2 regions of the Sphaerobacter thermophilus DSM 20745 genome follow, and region 2 is predicted to be linked to the other one. Evidence: riboswitches for the same ligand, from Rfam matches in the RefSeq annotation. Region 2 holds a riboswitch; the other holds the start of a gene.

The links. Region 2 has a riboswitch for FMN ahead of ribD (bifunctional diaminohydroxyphosphoribosylaminopyrimidine deaminase/5-amino-6-(5-phosphoribosylamino)uracil reductase RibD). Riboswitches for the same ligand answer to the same signal wherever they lie in the genome.
Region 1: linked by a shared signal. The riboswitch ahead of STHE_RS19555 (ABC transporter permease) and the one ahead of ribD (bifunctional diaminohydroxyphosphoribosylaminopyrimidine deaminase/5-amino-6-(5-phosphoribosylamino)uracil reductase RibD) in region 2 are both predicted to bind FMN.

Annotation. Positions count from the first base shown of each region.
Region 1 covers NC_013523.1:1,592,140-1,599,345, reverse strand. The annotation lists gene STHE_RS07345 (ABC transporter substrate-binding protein) at 1-1,015, opposite strand, end outside; gene STHE_RS19555 (ABC transporter permease) at 1,017-1,904, opposite strand; FMN riboswitch at 2,073-2,205, opposite strand; gene tcuA (FAD-dependent tricarballylate dehydrogenase TcuA) at 2,372-3,874, opposite strand; gene rpsF (30S ribosomal protein S6) at 4,181-4,552, shown strand; gene STHE_RS07325 (single-stranded DNA-binding protein) at 4,580-5,026, shown strand; partial or broken gene rpsR (30S ribosomal protein S18) at 5,257-5,478, shown strand; gene STHE_RS07315 (peptidylprolyl isomerase) at 5,720-7,141, shown strand.
Region 2 covers NC_013523.1:2,180,506-2,187,711, reverse strand. The annotation lists gene STHE_RS09935 (riboflavin synthase) at 1-210, opposite strand, end outside; gene ribD (bifunctional diaminohydroxyphosphoribosylaminopyrimidine deaminase/5-amino-6-(5-phosphoribosylamino)uracil reductase RibD) at 210-1,373, opposite strand; FMN riboswitch at 1,465-1,596, opposite strand; gene nhaA (Na+/H+ antiporter NhaA) at 1,756-3,090, opposite strand; gene pdo (protein disulfide oxidoreductase) at 3,297-3,977, opposite strand; gene STHE_RS09915 (DUF72 domain-containing protein) at 4,225-5,091, shown strand; gene STHE_RS09910 (hypothetical protein) at 5,952-7,206, shown strand, end outside.

The DNA of each region.
Region 1 (7,206 bases), 590 kb from region 2:
CGGGCAGGTACTCGTTGGTGAACGCCTCCGTCACGTCCACGGGGCCGCCGAGCTGCCCGATCTCGTCGAGGAACTGCGCCATCGACTCCCAGGCGGCCGGGTCGGTCTCGCCCATCGTGCCGCTGGTCTGCCAGAGCGGGAGGGTGGCCTGGAGCACGGCCAGAGCGTCCGCGGCGTTCGCTTCGCTGTCGAGGCCGGGCACGTAGTCCTTGCTCAGGTCGACGGCCTCTTCGGGGTTGTCAAGGGTGTACTGTACCCCCTTGAGCGTCGCGGCGATCACCGCGCGGACGTCGTCTGGGTTGGAATCGAGATACTCACGCAGGACGACCAGCCCGTTCGAGATGAGCGGTTGCGCGTCCGCGGCTGCCATCGTGCGAACCGGCAGCCCTGCCTTCTCGAGCTGGAGCGGCTCGTTGTTGAGGTAGCCCATGACGGCATCGACCTGGTTTTCCAGCAGCGCCGGGACCTGGGTGAAGCCAATGCTCTGGATATCAACGTCCTCCTCGGCCAACCCGGCGGCCTTCAGCATGGCGAGCAGGCCGATGTAGGTTGCGCCGAACTTGCCGGGGATCCCGACCGTATGGCCGGGGAGATCCGCGACGCTCTGGATATCCGAGTCGGCCGGGACGATCAGCCCGACGGGGTAGCGGTTCCAGACCTGCGCCACGTAGACGAGGTCGAGGCCGCGGCTACGGGCCTGCAGCACCTCGTCGCCCGCGGCGAAGATGATGTCCTCCTGCCCGGCGACGATGGCGCCGAAGAGGTCCTCGCCGACCGTGTGGTGGCGGAAGGTCACGTTCAAGCCTTCATCCTTGTAGTAGCCCAGCGCGTCGGCGACGTAGAACGGGGCGAACTGGATGTTGGGCACGTAGCCGAGCCCGATGGTGACGTCACGTTCAGGCTGTGCCTCGGCATCGCTGCCGCAGGCGGCGATTATCAGCGCCGCGACGAGCAGCAGCGTCAGTAGCCGAGACCGTCCTGCAAGCCGTGCACGCCCTCTCCCCCGCGGTTCCATCTCACTCCTCCACGTATGACAACCAACGCTCGACCAGGCGCGCGATGCCGTACATCGCCGCCGCGAGCATCACCAGCATCAGCAGCGTCGCGAAGACGAGCGGCGTGTCGAAGTTGCCGCGGGCTATGATGAGCAGCCCGCCCAGCCCCCGGTCGCCCAGGACGAACTCACCGACGACCGCTCCGGTGATCGAGAGGGTGAGGCCGGTGCGCATCCCGGCCAAGATGCTAGGCAACGCCAGAGGCAGCTCGATGTGCCATAGCAGGCTCCATCGGTCCGCGCCGTCTACCCGCGCGGCGTCGACGGGCTCCGGGTCGAGCGTGCGCAGGCCGAGCGCGGTGTTGACCACCATCGGGAAGAAGACGATGAGGGCGCAGAGAACCGCCACGGCGCGCAGGCCGTAGCCGAGCCAGATGACGAGCAGTGGCGCCAGTGCGATTGCGGGCAGCGCCTGGCTGGCGGCGAGGTAGGGCTCCAGTGCGCGTGACAGCAGCCGGCTCCGGGCGATGGCGTAGCCGGTCGGGAGGGCCACGGCGGTGCCCAGCGCAAACCCTGCCAGGCTCTCAACCAGCGTCACGCGCGCATAGCGCCAGAGCAGGCCGCTGCGCAGCGCGCGGGCGAACGTCTCGGCAACGTCACCCGGTGCCGGGAGGAGAAAGGAGGAGACAGTTCCAGAGCGGCTGAGCGCCTCCCAGAGCACCAACGCCAGCAGGCCCAGTACCAACGCGGGCAGCCACCGCGCTGCCCGCTGCGGGATTCCACGCGCGGGCGACGATCGCTTGCGCTCGCGTTCCACGGGCACGCGGATCGGCGCGACCTGGGGATCGTCGCGCAGGATCGGGGATGCAGGTGCTTCTTCGACACAAGCGGTGCGGGCCGTCCGAGCCATGATCCTCGCTCCGGATAGGGCACCACGAAACGCCCCGCTGATGGGCACCTCGTGCGCGGCCGCGCCAGCGGCCGATCCATCTCTGTCAAGCCTCGGGGACCCGCGTCGCGCTCGTAGGACAGCAAGAAACCCGAGGAAGACTCCTCGGGTGCGCCATGCGGGATAGGTGGCAACCTTCTCCCATCCGGACTATACCGTCGGCTCCGGAATTCCACCGGATCCTGCGGCTTGCGCCGCTCGCGGGCTATCACCGCCGGTCGGGAATTGGCGCTGCGCGCCGCACCCTGCCCCGAAGGTCTTGCTGGCTTCAGTATAGCGCAGTGTGGGGCGTGGTCAAGGGGAGCCGCCGTTGAGGGCGCGCTTCAATAAAGAAAGGCCAGCGCCACCGGGAACATGGTGACCATGGTCCAGAACCCGTCATCCCTGCCACCCGGCGGGTTGGGTCACCCAGCGACACGCCCGCGCCACTATCCCCGAGTACCGACGGCAGCCGCATGCGCGGCGGCCGAGACGCCGGCCCGCCGCCCGAATACCGCCCCGCTGGTGAGCCCGGAACCGCCTGGATAGTTGTGGTAGAAGATGCCGCCAACCAGCTCGCCCGCGGCGTGGAGCCCGGGGATCGGCTGCCCGTTCCGCCCGAGGACGCGTGCCTGGGGGTCGATCCGCAGGCCGCCGAAGGTGAAGGTGATGCCGCAGGTGACGGCAAAGGCTACGAACGGCGGGGTGTCGATCGGCAGCGCCCAGTTGCTCTTGGGCGGGGTGATCCCCTCGGTGCGCTTCCCATCCTTGATCGCGGGGTTGAATTCACCCGGCTGCACCGCCCGGTTGAACTCGGCCACGGTCTGCTCCAGGCCGGCAGGATCGATCCCCGCTGCGACGGCGAGATCGTGGATCGTGTCAGCTTCGACTCGGGAGACACCGGGGATCGCATACTCGTAGTCGCGCAGCAGCGGCGTCGTCTTGGCGTCAAAGATCTGCCAGGCGAGGGCACCGGGCTGCTTGAGGACCTCCGCGCCGTAGCGGGCGTACGTGTAGTTGCGGAAGTCGGCGCCCTCGTCGAGGAAGCGCCGGCCGTGCACGTTGACGACGATACCGATCGGGTAGGACTGCTTCGAGAAGCGGTTAGTGATGATCCGGTCGCCGGCCGGCGGCGCTCCGGCGTCCCACTGGATACTGTGGCATCCGCTCCAGTGGCCGTACGGCTCGGCGCCGACGTCCAGCGCTGCCATCAAGCCCTCGCCGGTGTTGTGGGGAGTCCCGCGAACCTTCGCCAGGTCCCAGCCCGGGCCGAGGTAGGTCGCGCGAAGGCGCGGGTCTGCCTCGAAGCCGCCGCAGGCCAGGACCACCGCGGCGGCGCGAATCTCCTCACGGCCGTTCGGCCCGTCGACCACGACACCGGTGACTGCTCCGGAGGCATCGCGTAGGAGCCCGACGACCGGCGACTCGAAGCGGATCCTGACGCCCCGTGCCTCTGCGGTCGCACGGTGCTGCTCGATGAGACCTTCGCCGCCACCGACCGTCCCCAGCGGGAGGTCGCCCCAGAACCGGAATCGGCCGTTCACCTCGTACGCCTGCCGGTGGTACTGGAGGTGGAATCGAATCCCGTGGTCGCGCAGCCAGCGGGCGGTATCGAGCGAGTCCTCGACGAGGATCTTCGCCAGTACCGGGTCGGTGCGTCCGAGGGTGAGGCGCTCCAGGTCCGCCAGGAACGCCGAAGCAGGGTAGGGGGGCACATCTGTGCGCGGCAGCCGCTCGTCCGACGGATCGGCGAGGAGGGCGACGAGGTCATCCTGGCTGTCGAAAGCGATGCGGAAGGCCCCGGCCGTGAAGTAGCTGTTCCCACCGACCCAGTCCTCGGGCCCCTTCTCGAGCATGAGCACGCGGGCGCCGTGATCGCGCGCCGCGTGGGCGGCGCAGAAGGCGGCGTTGCCGGTGCCCACGACCACCACATCGACCACGTCGTTGCCCATCCGCACGGTCCTTCTCCTCTCGTCGATCGAGCCGCGCCTGCCGCGGGGAATGGTCCCATACTGTATGCCACTGGTCACCCGGATGCGCTACAGTGACGGCACCATCACCGGCGGTGGGGCTGTACGTCGCTCCTTTGCTGGGGGCTGCCGGGTCGGTATAATCCACCCGATTCCCCGTGAATGCTCGCGGGGTCACGGCTGATGTGTGCCGTGAACGTTTGTAGCAGCCTTTCTGCGCTGTTGCCTGCACCGGATGGCAACGGTCCGGTGGCTCGGCCAGCGTAAGCCCGGAGAAAGGGGGTCTCGTTGCCCACGTTTGAACCACTTCCGCGACCATACGAGTTGATGGTGCTGATCAGCCCCGAGGTGACCGATGAGGCGCTCACCGCGGAGGTGGACGGAATCAGCGCGTTGATCGCACAGCACGGCGGTGAGGTGACCCACGTCAAGCGGGATACGCCGTGGGGGCGCCGACGGCTCGCATACCCGATCAACAAGTTCCGGGATGCGACCTACGTGCTGTATCACTTCAACTGTGCCCCGTCGCGGATCATCGAGATCGAGCGCGACCTGAAGTTGAACGAGCGGGTCATCCGGTATCTTCTGATCCGCCAGGAGGGGGCTCCCGCCGCGCCGGAGGCTCCCGCGGAGTCGGAAGCTGTCGAAGCAGCGGAGTGACCGGCTCCTAGCTGAAGGAGCAGCGGCATGTTCCAGGGACTCAACCGGATTCAGATCATCGGGAACCTCGGCCGCGACCCGGAGATGCGCTACACCCCGGGTGGGTCACCGGTCACGAACTTCTCCGTGGCAGTTAACCGACGCCGGCGGGGGCAGGACGACCAGTGGGTGGACGAGACCGACTGGTTCACCGTGGTCTGCTGGGAGCGACTGGCAGAGCAGGTCGACAATATGGCGACCAGGGGGTTCCTTACCAAGGGGACCAAGGTCTACGTCGAGGGTCGCCTGCAGGTCCGCCGCTACACCGGCAACGACGGCATGGAGCGCACGGCGGTTGAGATCGTTGCCAACCGGATCCTGATCCTCTCCAGCCGCGGAGAGGGGATGCCCGTTGAGCGGGGCATCCCGGCTGAGCAGGCCGGCGGGCCCGACTTCGGCCCGCCCGAGGACGATTTCGACGACGTACCTTTCTAGGCACCTCGACGGCACTCCCGGTACGTCGGATCAGATGCACGACATGAACCACGATCGATCGAGGAAGGACAAGAATGGCTGAGGAGCAGCAGGAGCAGCAGGAACAGCAGACGGCGCAGCAGACAGAGGAGCAGCCGAGCGTCCAGGCCGCCGCGCAGCAGACTGAGGAGCAGGCGGGTGGTCAGACGGCGGCGCGCCAGGAGGCACGGACTGAGACGGCGCGGCGCCGACGCTTCGGCGGCGGCGGACGCTACTACCCGCGCCGCAAGGTGTGCGGCTTCTGCATGGATGGTATCGGCGAGGTGGACTACAAGGATATCGGCCGCCTGCGGCGCTACATCTCCGAACGCGGCAAGATTGAGCCCCGGCGCCAGACGGGGACCTGCGCCAAGCACCAGCGCTCGCTCGCGGTGGCGATCAAGCGGGCGCGTCACGTCGCGTTGCTTCCGTTCACGCAGTAGCTCCGAGCGGGCCAGCCGCGCGGGAGAGTTCCCGCGCGGCTGATTGCCGCGCCGCATCCACGCCGGGTGCGTCCGGCCCGTATCCCGGCGTCCGGGGTCGCGTGCGGCCGGGGACGCTGGTGTCGCGGGAGATTCGCCGGGTGTCGGAGACGAAAGCAGCCTCATGAGAGATCAGTTGCGACAGTGGATTGGGTTCGGCCGCTCACGATCCGCCACCTCCGAGCAGCGGTGGGTGTCGCGCCGTGAGCGCGAAGCGTACCGCCAGCGCATGGTGATCCTCGGCGTCGTGGTGGCGGGTGTCCTGCTTGTCGGCATCCTGGCGGCCGGTGCGATCTACCAGTACCTCTATCTCCCGAACCAAACGCTGGCGAGCGTCAACGGCGTGGAGATCAAGCGCGCCGACTACTGGAAGATGCGCAAGCTGGAGCTGTTGAACCAGATCCAGCAGTACGTCCAGATCGCGCAGTTCAGCCAGGGCGAGCAGGCCGTTCAGTACCAGCAGCTCGCCGAACAGGCGCAGGCACGGTTGCGGACCGTCGAGAGCGACCCGGTTGAGAGCACCACTGTTAGCCAGATGGTGGACGACCAGGTGGTGCTGCAGCGGCTCGAAACCCTCGGCCTCAGCGTCACCGACGCCGACGTCGAGCAGACGATGGAGCAGTTCTTCTCCCCCGAGCCTTCTGCAAGCCCGACTCCGACGCTGGGCGTGGATCCCACGGCTGCGGCGTGGGCTACGGCCACCGCCGAGGCACAGGTGACGCCGACGCCGGAGTCGACACCGGAGGCTACCCCGGAAGCGACGGAGGAGGCGGAAAGCGCCACCCCGGCAGCGAGCCCGACTGCGGACGGTGAGGACGAGGAGAGCAGCGCCGCTTCTCCTGAGGCAGCGGAGGACGCCACTCCGGAGGCGACGCCCGAGGGTACTCCGGAGCCGACCCCGACGCTGAGCCCGGACCAGGTGCAGGCGACCGCGACGGCGACGTTCCAGCAGTACAAGCGGAATGTGCTGGACGAGGCCGGGATGAGCGAAGAGGATTTCCGGCGTCTCGTCGTCCTGCCCGAGGCGGCGCGCCAGAAGGTGGTGTACGCGCTCCAGGAGAAGATCCCCACCCGTGCCGAGCAGGTGCACGCGGCGCACATCCTGGTGGCCACCGAGGACGCTGCCAAGGCGATCGAGGAACAACTGCGGCAGGGAGCCGACTTCGCCGAGCTGGCCAAGGAGCAGAGCGCGGACTCTGCCACCGCAGTGAACGGGGGCGATCTGGGCTGGTTCCCGCGCGGGCTGATGGTTGAGCCTTTCGAGGAAGTTGCCTTCAGCCTGGAGCCGGGCGAGATCAGCGCGCCGGTGCAGACCCAGTTCGGCTGGCACATCATCACGGTGTTCGAAAAGGAAGCCGACCGCCCAGTGGACGTGGAGACGCTTCAGACGCTGCGTAACCAGCAGTTCTCCAAGTGGCTGGAGGAGCAGCGCGCGGCGGTGACGATCCGCTGGGAGATTCCGGCCCCGGCGCCGACGCCTGAGCCGTCAGAGTTCGTGCCGCCGCCGGATGCGCCACCGACGCCGACGCCGACGCCCTCGCCCACGCCGACACTCCCGCCATCGGCGACGCCAGGCACGGACGAGGCCACGCCGGAGCCGACGGAGGCACCCTAATCGCGCCAGCGCCGGGACGGCGGCGGGCGCGGCCCGGAGCGAGAGGGGGACGAGCGTGACCGCCG
Region 2 (7,206 bases):
CGTTAGCCGGAGCGTCACCGGTTGCAGGTTGGCGACGAAGTGGCCCGCGTCCAGGTCAGCAACGGTGAGACAAACCCCGTTGACGGCGATGCTGTCTCCGAGCCGTGTGCCCTCCAGCACCGTGCGGCCGCGGATGGTGAGCGCTACGTCGCCTCCGACCCGGCCGAGCGCGGCCACGGTGCCGACTTCCTCGACGATGCCGCTGAACATCACACCTCCTCCAGTCCGGGTATCGGCTGCACCCGGCCCTGCACCATGAGATCGCTCCCGACCTGGCACACCTCGACCTCGCGGAGGCGGCACGCCGCGTCCATCGTGGCCACGCCCTCGCCACCCAGTGGCCCCGGCGCGTCCCGCCCGCCGACCATGACCGGGGCGATGAACGCGACCGCGCGGTCGATCAATCCGGCGTCGAAGAGTGCGCCGAGCAGCGTCCCGCCTCCCTCGACCAGCACGCTGTTGACTCCCCGCGCCGCGAGGCAACGCAGCAGTGCGTGCAAGTCGACTCGTCCGCCGTGATCCGGGAGCGTCACCACGTCGGCCCCCACCGCGCGGAGCGCCGCGATGCGCTCGGGTGGGGCCGAACTGGTGGTCGCGAGCAGCGTTCGACCCGGCATGTGCGGCTGCAGCATGGCGGCACCCGGCGGCGTCCGCGCCTGGCTGTCGACCACGACGCGGAGTGGGTGATGCGGGCCGCCGGCCCCGCAGTCCTCGGGCGGGAGGCGGGTGGTGAGCAGCGGGTCGTCGGCCAGGAGCGTGCCGATACCGACCATGATCGCGTCGTGCGTGTCGCGCAGCCGGTGGCCCTCGCGCCGCGCCTCGGCGCCCGTGATCCACCGCGCGTGGCCGGTGTGGGTGGCGATCTTGCCGTCGAGGCTGACCGCGAACTTGGCCGTCACCTCCGGCAGGCCGCAGTGCACCCGCTTGAGGAACCCGGCGTTGATCGCAGCGGCCGCACCGGCGGCTAGGCCCAGCTCGACCCGCACTCCGGCCTCGGCCAGGAGACGCAGTCCCCGCCCGTTGACCGCCGGGTAGGGGTCGCGCAGTGCCACGACGGCACGGGCGATCCCGGCTGCAATGAGTGCATCGACACAGGGTGGCGTTCGCCCGTAGTGGGCACAGGGTTCGAGAGTGACGTAGAGGGTGGCGCCGCGGGCGAGGGCGCCTGCCTGTCGGAGCGCGACGATCTCGGCGTGGGCTCCGGGCGGCGGTTCGGTGGCTCCCTCGCCGACCAGGCGTCCGTCGCGGACCAGGACGGCCCCGACGGCGGGGTTGGGCGCGACGCGCCCGCGGGCACTGGCGGCGAGGTCGAGTGCCCGCCGCATCCAGTGGAGGTCGGTTGCCGGCACGACCCGGCAGTCCGTGGTCACCATGGCTCGCCCCCGCTTCGTTGACACGAAAAACCCGAGGGCAAGCCCTCGGGTTGCGGTGGCAAGATAGGTTCGCACGGCCGGATCGGCCGTCGCATACCTTCTCCCATCCGGACTATACCGTCGGCCCCGGAGTTTCACCGGATCCTGCGGCTCTCGCCGCTCGCGGGCTATACCGCCGGTCGGGAATTGGCGCCAGGCGCCTCACCCTGCCCCGAAGGTCTTGCGCTCGCAGTATAGGCCCGCCGGAGCGAGCCGTCAACCGTGCGACGGAGGAGTGGGGGCGCAGTCTCCCGACGAAGCGGCACCCACTCCCAACGTTGGGAGCGGGGAGCTGTGCACGCAAGGCCGGCACGATGCCGGCGCTCTCGTGGCCCGATGACGCTCAGTCAGCCGCGTGGACGGCGTGGCGGGGGTGCGTGGCAGGGGTGAGGCGCAGGAGGATCCAGCCGAGGATGCCGGAGATAAGCGAGGCGATGAAGATCCCCAGTTTGGCCATGGTGAGATGGGCCTCGTCGACGAAGGCCAGCTCCGCGATGAATAGGGCCATGGTGAAGCCGATCCCGCCCAGCGTGGCCGCGCCGTGCAGGTGACGCCAACTGACCCCCTCCGGCAGGCTGCTCAACCCGGTCCGCACCGCCAGCCACGTGGTCAGGGTGATGCCGATCTGCTTGCCGATGACGAGGCCGAGCAGCACACCGAGCGTGACGGTGCCGGAGAAGGCCGCGCGCAGGTCACCCCCGAGCGAGACGCCTGCATTCGCCAGCGCGAACAGCGGCACGATAAGGAAGGCGACCCACGGATGGAGCGCGTCTTCCAGCCGCTGCATCGGCGGCTGCACGTGTCCTACCGCGGCCCGCAAGGCGTGGAGCGCCTGCTGGTGCCGCTCGTTGGAGAGGACGCTTCGCCCAGGCTCGCAGGCGTCCCGGAATTCCTCCAGCGCGGCGCCTGCCCGGTCGAGGAACTCCGTCGGGTCGATCCGGTTCCGCGCCGGGATGGTCAGTGCCAGCAGCACCCCGGCAACCGTCGCGTGGACGCCCGACTGAAGGAACGCGAACCACAGGCCGATCCCGAGCACGGCGTAGACCATTGGCTGCGAGACACGCGCCAGATTCGCGGCGAGCAGCAGGAGCAAGATCCCGCCCCCGGCCGCCAGGGCTCCCCAGTTGAGGTCGCTGGTGTAGAAGACCGCGATTACCAGGACGGCCAGGAGGTCATCGACGATAGCGAGCGCCGTCAGGAATACCTTGAGCCCGATCGGCGCGCGCGACCCGACCAGCGCGAGGACGCCGAGCGCGAAGGCGATGTCCGTCGCCATCGGGACGCCCCAGCCGCGGACCATATCGGTCCCGGCATTGAGCGCGAGGTAGATCAGCGCCGGGGTGACAGCTCCACCGCAAGCCGCCGCCACCGGAAGCGCCGCCTGCCGCGGCGAGGCCAGCTCGCCGACCAGCAGCTCCCGCTTGATCTCCAGGCCGACGACGAGGAAGAAGATGGCCATCAGGCCGTCGTTGATCCACTGGTGGAGGGTCAGGGTCAGCCCGGTGCCGTTGAGCCCGATCCGCAGCGGGGTGTGCCACAGGTCGGTGTAGCTCTCGCTCCAGGGCGAATTGGCCCAGATGAGCGCGACGGCGGCCGCGAGCAGCATGACGATCCCGCCCGAGACCTCTGAGTGGATGAACTCCTCGAGCGGAGTGATGACGCGCCGGACCGGGCGCATGGAATCGCCGTGCTCCTTACCTACGATGACTGCGGTCGTACCGTCGCGAGGCGCGCACGATGCGGGACAAATGGACCATGACCGGCGTTCGACCACACGACGACGTGGTGATTAACTGTACCAGAGACGCGCACGGTTGCAGAGCCGCACCCGAAGCGGTGCGCCCCATTGGTCCATCACCCCGGGGAGCCGAGCGGTGTGCCCGGTCAGGACGCGGCGCTACGGGACGCCGCTTCGACCGCCCCGACCATTGCCTCCTCCGGTCGCGCGCCCTCCAGCTCGATCGACTCATTGATGACGGTCTTCGGCACGCCGTAGATCCGGTAGCGTTGGGCCATGAGGGGGTACTCGCTCACCTCGATCACGTCCGCCGTGACTTTGTCGCTCTCGATTGCCATCATGTGCGCCAGCCTGGCGGCACTCGGGCAGTAAGGTCAGGTAGGGGTGACAAAGACCTTGATGTGGACCGGGTTCTGTAGCGCGGCCAGCACCTCGCGGCTGTACGGCTGAAGCGACGTGGTACCGCGCGAGACGTCGATGAGATCCTCGATCAGCGTGGCGAACTCGTAGCCGGCCGGGACGCCGATGAAGCGCACGGTGCCCTTGTTCTGCCCCTCCAGCACGATCGCCGGGATCTCCTCGATCCCCTCCGCCTTCGCCTGCTCCTGCTCGGTGACGAAGTCGCGGACCTCCAGCGTGAGCTTGTCGGAGAGCGCCACCAGCTCGTTCAGCAGGGCGTGGGTGTCGGAGCAGGTGCCGCACTCCTGCCCCGGTACGCTCAGCACCGACTGGCGCTGGGTGTAGAAGCGGAGTGTGACCGGGTGCTCCAGCTTCTCGGCGAAGAGCTCCTTCAGGTACTCCTGATCTTGCTGCGGGATGATGGCCATGGTGTGGCTCCCTTCGAGGCTCGTTCCGGCCGGCGGCCGACGTGCGAACCATCGCGCGGGGATCCGCCGGGGCGTGCCTGTTCCATCACTCAGGTCAGCGTGGGCGCGGACCCTGCGTCTGCTGTCGCACGGACGCTGCCAACGGGCTCGCGCCGTGCGATAATCGAGCGCCGGACCACCGCAGATCCCATCGTCCGGCTCCGGGCATGCCGCGCCGGGACCGACACCGGTTGGGAGGAGCGTACACATGGGCCAGCTACTCATCGGCACCTCGGCCTGGAGCGACCACGACCCCTTCTACCCGCCGGGGACTAAACCAGCCGAGCAACTCCCCTTCTACGCCCGCTACTTCCCGATCGTGGAGGTCAACACCACCTATTACCGCATCCCGAACCGGCGCATGGTCGAGGGCTGGGTGCAGCGCACGCCGCCCAGCTTCATCTTCGACGTCAAGCCCCCGCGTGAGCTGACCAGCACACCCGAGACGCCCAGGGGCGAGGCGCCCGTGCCCGACGCCGCCGTGGCCGAGGCCTTCGCGGAGGCGATCGAGCCGCTTGCCCAGGCCGGGAAGCTGGGCGCGCTCACCTTCCAGTTCCCGCCCTCCTACCGCAACACCGAGGAGCACCGCGAGTACCTCCGCCTGCTGCCGGAGCTGCTGCCGGGCTTCACCATCGCGGTCGAGTTCCGCCGTCGCGACTGGCTTGACCCGGAGCATGCCGAGGACACGCTGCGCCTGCTCCAAGAGACGGGCCTCGCCTACACCATGGCCGATGAGCCGCAGATGGGCACCGGGAGCGTCCCGCCGGTGTACGGCGTGACCAACCCGCGTCTGGCCATCATCCGCTTCCACGGCCGAAACTACGAGACCTGGTACAAGTTCACCGGCTCCAGCCGCGACCGCTTCAACTGGGAATACAGCACCGAGGAACTGGAGGAGTGGCGCGACAAGCTGGAGGCGGCGGTCCGCGCCGCCGAGGCGGTCCACGTCTTCTTCAACACCAACTACGCCAACCAGGGGCCCCGCAACGCGGTCCGGCTGATGGACATGCTGGGCATCCCCCACCCGCCGCTGCCTGACGGCGGCCCCCAGCAACGCACCCTGTTCGACGAGTAGGCGAGCGCAGCTCGCAGCACTCTGCCCCCGCGTCTCCGGTGGGGAGTGGGTAGGGCGGGCTGCCCTGTGCCGTGCCACACCGTCCCGGCCGGTGCCAGCGGGTGACAACGTGGGGCGGCCAGGTTCTCGTGCCGCGCGGCGGTTGCTCCCTGGGGGTCGGGCAAGCCGCGTACGGACGTGGGCCATAGTACTTTTTTCCTATTCTGACGGTAGCCTTCGTCGTTGTTTGATCCTGCAGATCTGGCCGCTCCCTTGCCCGAACGATCGCGCGATTGCGTGATGATGAGCGCATCAGATTCAGCATGCGTGCGATCTACCAATCCTCGCTCACGCAGTACCAGTGGCAACGGAACTAGGAGATATTTCCTGGTGATGCGCTTCGGGCGAAACCCGAATATGAAACACGCGTTATCATCACGGGAGAGCCCGGCGTGGTGTTGCCGATCCGCTGGGCTCTACCGATGCCGGACCCGCTCGGTGACGGTCATGCGCGACACCGTCGTTGACCTGGAGCGGATAGGTTGACCGGGCGGACCGGTCCGATCGCCCGATGGGCGAGATGCCGGGGAAACGGAGTCTGCGATACGGGCGAAGTTGTGTCGCCGGGCGGGGCGGCTCCAGGAAGTGTGGAACAGATCACGGCAGCGCTGGAGCCGCCCCGCCCGCCGGATGCGGGCGCGACGCAACCCACATCCGAAGGGGATTGGGAATCTAGAAGGGGGTGATAACGAACGAAATTCGCCTACTGCCTGGCCGGCGCGAGCGGGTGCGCCGCGCGGCCGAACACCCGAATGTAGGTGTGACAGATTGGGTTCCGGGTAATCCACTGGTCTTAGGACTGGTGCGAAAGGAGTAACGGGGTGAGAAAGAAGTTTCTCCACCTCGCGATGGCCCTGGGGCTGATCACGGGCCTCTTCGTGGGTGCCATCGCCCCGGCGGCAGCAGCGCCGGAAGAACCCGGGGAGGGGGCGATCTACTTCCCCTGGGTTCCGAACAATGATTCCCTGGCGGGCATCGACGGCATCACCGGCTCGGTGACGGTGCAGAACCTCGAGCCGTTCTCGGTCCACGTCGATGTGTACGACGCGGCGGGCAACGAGCTGACCTCGATCACGCTCAACCCGCGGGCGTCGCAGACCTGGACCGCGGCGCAGCTCGGCATCGATGAGCCGGGTTCCGGTGTGATCGCCGTCGCGCACTGGTTTGACTTCGCCGAGATCTGCGACGTGGTTGGTGAGGGCCCTGTGACCCTCGGCACCCGCGGTAAGCCCGCGGACACCACCGACGAGTTCGCCGTGCCGGACGGTTACGGCGAGGACTGGAACAAGATCCAGGTCGTGGGCTACGTCGAGGGCCGCGACTACAACTGGTGGGTTGCGAACGGGATCCTCTACATCGACTGGAGCCTGGACGGCACCGAGCCGGCTTACAACACGCCGATCAAAGTCGATCTGCTGAACTGCCCCGACCTTGATCTGCCGGATCCGCGGATTGCCGGTGTGGAGAAGCACACGACCGGCACGGTTGGTCCGCGGACCTCGGCGAATACCGAGATCGTCGACGGGTACACCGCGCTCCCGGTTCAGGATCTGATCCTGGCGACCGGCGTTACCTCCTTCCCGGAGGCGTGGCTGGACCTGCAGTCCCGCTGGATCATCCCGATCGTCCAGACGAACAACCACTGGAACACCGAGATCGTCATCACCAACGTCTCGGGCGTGAACAACTCGGTCAACGCAACCTTCTACGCCGCGGGTGGCCAGGGCTCGGCCGGCGAGAGCGTCGCGCTCCTCTCGGGCCAGACGCTGGCACCTGGTGAGTCGATCACCGTTGACCTGCGCGAGGATGCCGGCTTCCCGGATGAGGTGGTCGGTTCGGTCTGGATCGATGCGACCCACGCGGTCGTGGCGGCGGCCTTCCGCAACAAGCCGTCGACCGAGATGATGCTGACCACGCTGGCCCAGCCGCGGAACGATGATCCGATCAACAGCCCGGCGCTGAAGTTCGGTCCGCTCGTCTTCCGCGACTACAACGGCTGGAACACGGGCATCAACATCGCCAATCTGTCCAGCGACAACAACCGGGTCACGGTGACGTACTACAACTACGCCGGGA